Regions from separate parts of the Rahnella sp. NRRL B-41462 genome, predicted to be linked through region 2. Evidence: predicted binding sites of a transcription regulator. Region 2 holds the regulator's gene; the other holds the start of a gene.
The links. The regulator PhoB, encoded in region 2, activates phosphate uptake and scavenging genes when phosphate is short. The targets are predictions, from matches to a motif close to CTGTCATAAAACTGNCNNAT.
Positions count from the first base shown of each region.

Region 1: the regulator PhoB is predicted to act here: its motif matches at 1,144-1,163, upstream of opgB (phosphatidylglycerol--membrane-oligosaccharide glycerophosphotransferase).

Region 1 is NZ_JYDF01000125.1:12,562-14,968, forward strand. It holds gene opgB (phosphatidylglycerol--membrane-oligosaccharide glycerophosphotransferase) at 1-911, opposite strand, end outside; gene UC14_RS23645 (ABC transporter ATP-binding protein) at 1,331-2,047, opposite strand; partial or broken gene UC14_RS23650 (ABC transporter ATP-binding protein) at 2,044-2,407, opposite strand, start outside.
Region 2 is NZ_JYDF01000076.1:28,621-31,027, reverse strand. It holds gene sbcD (exonuclease subunit SbcD) at 1-387, opposite strand, end outside; gene phoB (phosphate response regulator transcription factor PhoB) at 615-1,304, shown strand; gene phoR (phosphate regulon sensor histidine kinase PhoR) at 1,327-2,407, shown strand, end outside.

The DNA.
Region 1 (2,407 bases), on a different contig from region 2:
CCCCAGTCATTTTTATAGGACGGGTCCGCGACAGTCGGACGCAATTCGTTGTAACCATAAAGATGGTCGAAACCATGGGATTTCAGGAAGGTCCCTTTGCCTGCGAAAGCCAGTTCAGCGCCCTGATAAAAATAGTTGGTATAACCTGCACCTTTGAGCACATCACCAAGACAGACGTTTTCAGGGTAGAAAGTCGCCAGTGCACTGGAGGCATTACCATCAAACGGCGCAAACAGCGGGATCCCACACTGAGAAGCCACCATACCTGCAATGGTATAGCCAGTGCCCGGCAACTGTTTGGTGTTGGTGAAATCCGTACTCTGTGCTTTATGGCGGTTTAATTCAGTGGTCAGGCCAGGGAAGACTTTGTCATCAAAATACGTGCGTTCCAGACTCTCGCCGTAGATATAAACCAGGTTAGGCTTTTTCGCGCCTTTAATGGCTTTTTCGGGCACTTTGTAATAGGTACTAAAATCTGCACCGCTGCCTGAGATTTGCGTTTTGACCAGACGCGAGATGTTCTGGAATGCCTGTGTGGAACCGACAGAAAAGACCGCCAGCACCACGGCCAGCGCACTGTAGACCGCGCTGCTGTTTTTGGCACGACGCTGCTTCAGCCCCCACGCCAGCAAAGCGAATACGCTAACAAGCCCTGCCAGTAAACCGATAAATGGCAGGATATATTTATTGAGCCCCGCCCCTTTCAGGCTACTGGTGACGGTATATAACACCGCGTCCGTGATGCCTTCACCGGTGAAATAATTGCTGCCGATCAGGATGACGTTAAGAATGACGTAAAGCCCGAGGAAAAACAGCACCAGTGAAAACCAGACACGGCTGGCCGACGCCCGCGTGACGTAGAGAAAAATAGAAGAAAGAAATAATACGAAGGAAATTATCTCAGAAGCCATTTCAGCACCCTGTCTGATTTAAACAATAAACTCTACGACCCATTTCTGCTGTTTTACGAGCAGCGCCGACGGTTCAACTCATCGAGCGAATGACCCGTTTGTCATTCACTTACTTCATCCCTGAGACAGGAAAATTCATGCCAAAAACGGATAGCGCTATATAGCCTGTTGATCCTGGTGGGTCAACGCCTTAACACGGCTTCAGGCCACTGATGTGCCCAAAAAAACTGACGTTTTACAAATTCATGACAGCTAATTCCGCATGATACCTCAGAAAATTAACTTTCCGGTCACCTTTCTGTAAGAATTGCATGATAGCGGAATACTGTGGGCGAAATGTGGAGGCAGGTTGAAAATGCGGAAAAAAGTTGGCGGGAAGGCCCGCAATACGGGGTATCGCGGGCGTTGAGGATGAAAAATCAGATTCCTCCGAGATAAGCTTTCCGCACCTCCTGATTATGTAAAAGTTCCTCGCCTGAACCGCTAAGCCGAATTTGTCCGTTGACCATCACATAACCCCGGTCAGAAAGCCTGAGCGCATGATGCGCATTTTGCTCCACCAGAAAGATAGTCATGCCGTTTTTTGCCAGTTCGCGCAAGGTCTGGAAAATCTGTTTAACGATAATAGGCGCCAGCCCAAGACTCGGTTCATCGAGCAGTAACAGCTTCGGGCGACTCATCAGCGCACGGGCAATTGCCAGCATTTGCTGTTCACCACCGGACATGGTCATCGCCCGTTGTTTACGGCGTTCCTTCAGGCGCGGGAATAACTCAAACATGGTGTGCAGATCTTCTGCCGCGTGTTTATTCCCGACGGGAATGGTGCCCATCAGCAGGTTTTCTTCCACGGTCATATCCGGAAAAACACGTCGCCCTTCCGGCGATTGCGCTATGCCAGCCGAAGCCACAAAGTGTGTCGATTTGCGGCTGATATCTTCCCCGCGAAACAGGATCTGCCCGCTCTGTATACGTGGCTGACCGAATATCGACATCAGCAGCGTTGATTTCCCGGCACCGTTAGCACCAATCAACGCCACCGTTTCCCCCTCATGCACCTGCAAAGAGACCTGCTGTAATGCCTGAATCGCCCCGTAATACACATTCACATCACGAAATTCCAGCATCGCGTCGCTCATAAGCTGACCTCGTCGTCTTCATCAGCACCCAGATACGCGGCAATGACTTTCTCATCGTTCTGAATAGCCTGCGGTATTCCTTCGGCAATCACATCGCCGTGGTCGAGCACGATAATGTGGTCGGAAATGTCCATCACCATGCCCATATCATGTTCGATCAGCAGCACGGTGATGTCGTGATGATCGCGCAGGAAGCGGATAATTTTGCTCAGCGTACGTGTTTCAACCGGATTCAGACCGGCTGCCGGTTCGTCCAGGCAAATCATTTCCGGCGCGGTACACATCGCACGGGCGATTTCCAGCCGGCGCTGCTGACCGTAAGACATTTCCCCTGCCAGCCGGTTGGCACAATCCACCAGT
Region 2 (2,407 bases):
TATCGCGCCGGGTTTCCCGTCACGCTGACTGAGCACTAAAATCTGTTCAGAAAGGTTTTCACCGACGGTGGCAATCACCCGCGTATTCAGGCAGGAAAGGAGCTCGCGCGATTCATTGAGCGTGGCGACAGAATCGTGGTTACCAGCCAGCACCACCAGCTGGCAGCCGGTTTGCTGTAATTCCACCACGAAGCGGTTATACAATTCGCGGGCATAACTGGGTGGGGATCCCGTGTCGAAAATATCGCCCGCGACAATCACGGCGTCGACCTGATGTTGTTGCACCTGACCGGTCAGCCAGCGCAAAAATGCCTGATGTTCGGCTGCACGGCTTTTAGTGAAAAAGTACTGGCCGAGGTGCCAGTCTGAGGTGTGGATCAGGCGCATGAGACTCCCGTATGAACCCTGGATGACGACAATGGGGTAAAGTATAAACGTCGGCAGGGGAAGCTGTCCCCGATAAATCAGACCAATTTCAGCAAGATGGCCGGAAATTATCTGTCATAGTTGACTGTAATGAACCATTCTTTTCATTCATAAATCTGTCACAAAACTGACGCATAATGGCGCCCGCAATCAAATAAAAGATCGCTAACCTATTGGCAGGACCTACGATGGCTAGACGTATATTGGTGGTTGAAGACGAAGCTCCAATCCGTGAAATGGTGTGTTTTGTACTGGAACAAAATGGCTATCAGGCCGTAGAAGCTGAGGATTTTGATTCAGCGATTGGGCAGCTTGTTGAACCTTACCCTGAACTGATCCTGCTTGACTGGATGTTACCTGGCGGTTCCGGTATTCAGTTTATTAAGCATCTTAAACGTGAGGCACTGACCCGCGAAATTCCGGTGATGATGCTGACCGCACGCGGTGAAGAAGAAGATCGGGTGCGCGGCCTTGAAGTGGGTGCCGATGATTACATCACTAAACCGTTTTCTCCGAAAGAACTGGTTGCCCGCATTAAAGCCGTGATGCGTCGCATCTCGCCAATGGCGGTGGAAGAAGTGATCGACATGCAGGGTTTAAGCCTGGATCCGTCGTCTCACCGGGTAATGGCCAACGAGCAGGCGCTCGATATGGGGCCGACCGAATTTAAGTTATTACACTTCTTTATGACCCATTCCGAACGTGTATACAGCCGCGAACAGTTGCTCAATAACGTCTGGGGCACTAACGTTTATGTGGAAGATCGCACGGTTGACGTGCATATTCGTCGTTTACGTAAGGCGCTGGAAACCAGTGGACATGACAGAATGATCCAGACTGTTCGTGGTACCGGATACCGTTTTTCAACGCGTTATTGAGCCCTCACAGCGGAGAATCTGTGTGCTAGAACGTTTGTCATGGAAACGACTGGCGGGTGAATTGTTTCTCTTTTGCCTGCCAGCGTTAATTCTCGGTATCTTCGTCGGCCATTTCGGCTGGCTCCTCCTGGTGTCGCTGATGGCGGCACTGGGCTGGAATTATTACAACCAGCTTAAACTCTCTCACTGGCTGTGGCTCGACCGCAGCATTACGCCACCGAATGGGCGCTGGAGCTGGGAGCCGCTGTTTTACGGGCTGAACCAGATGCAGATACGCAACCGGCGTCGCCGTCGGGAATTAGGTCAGCTCATCAAACGTTTTCGCAGCGGTGCCGAATCGCTGCCGGATGCCGTGGTGCTGACCACTGAAGATGGCAATATTTTCTGGTGTAACGGACTGGCGCAGGATTTGCTCGGTTTCCGCTGGCCGGAAGATAACGGGCAACATATCTTCAACCTGCTGCGTTATCCGGAATTCCGGCTGTGGATCCAGACCCGCGATTTCAGCCGGGCGCTGAATTTACAACTCAATAATGAGCATTATGTCGAATTTCGCGTCATGCCTTATTCCGAAGGACAACTGCTGATGGTGGCACGCGACGTGACCCAGATGCGTCAGCTTGAAGGCGCACGGCGTAACTTCTTCGCTAACGTCAGTCATGAACTGAGAACCCCATTGACGGTATTGCAGGGGTATCTGGAAATGATGGAAGACGCCAAGCTGGAAGAGCCTTTCCGCACTAAAGCGCTGGATACCATGCAGGAACAGACGCGGCGGATGGACGGGCTGGTGAAACAGCTGCTGACGCTGTCGAAAATCGAAGCCTCAGCGAATATTGATTTGCACGAAAAAGTGGATATTCCGGTGATGCTCGGCATGCTCGAACGTGAAGTGCAAACGTTAAGCAACGGCAGGCATGAAGTGGTGTTTCGCGTAAACGACAAGCTGAAGGTCTTTGGTAATGAAGATCAACTGCGCAGCGCGGTGTCGAACCTGGTGTATAACGCGGTTAACCACACGCCAGCGGGGACACGGATTGAAGTCAGCTGGCAACAAACGCCGCATGGCGCACAGTTCCAGATCAGCGACAACGGACCGGGCA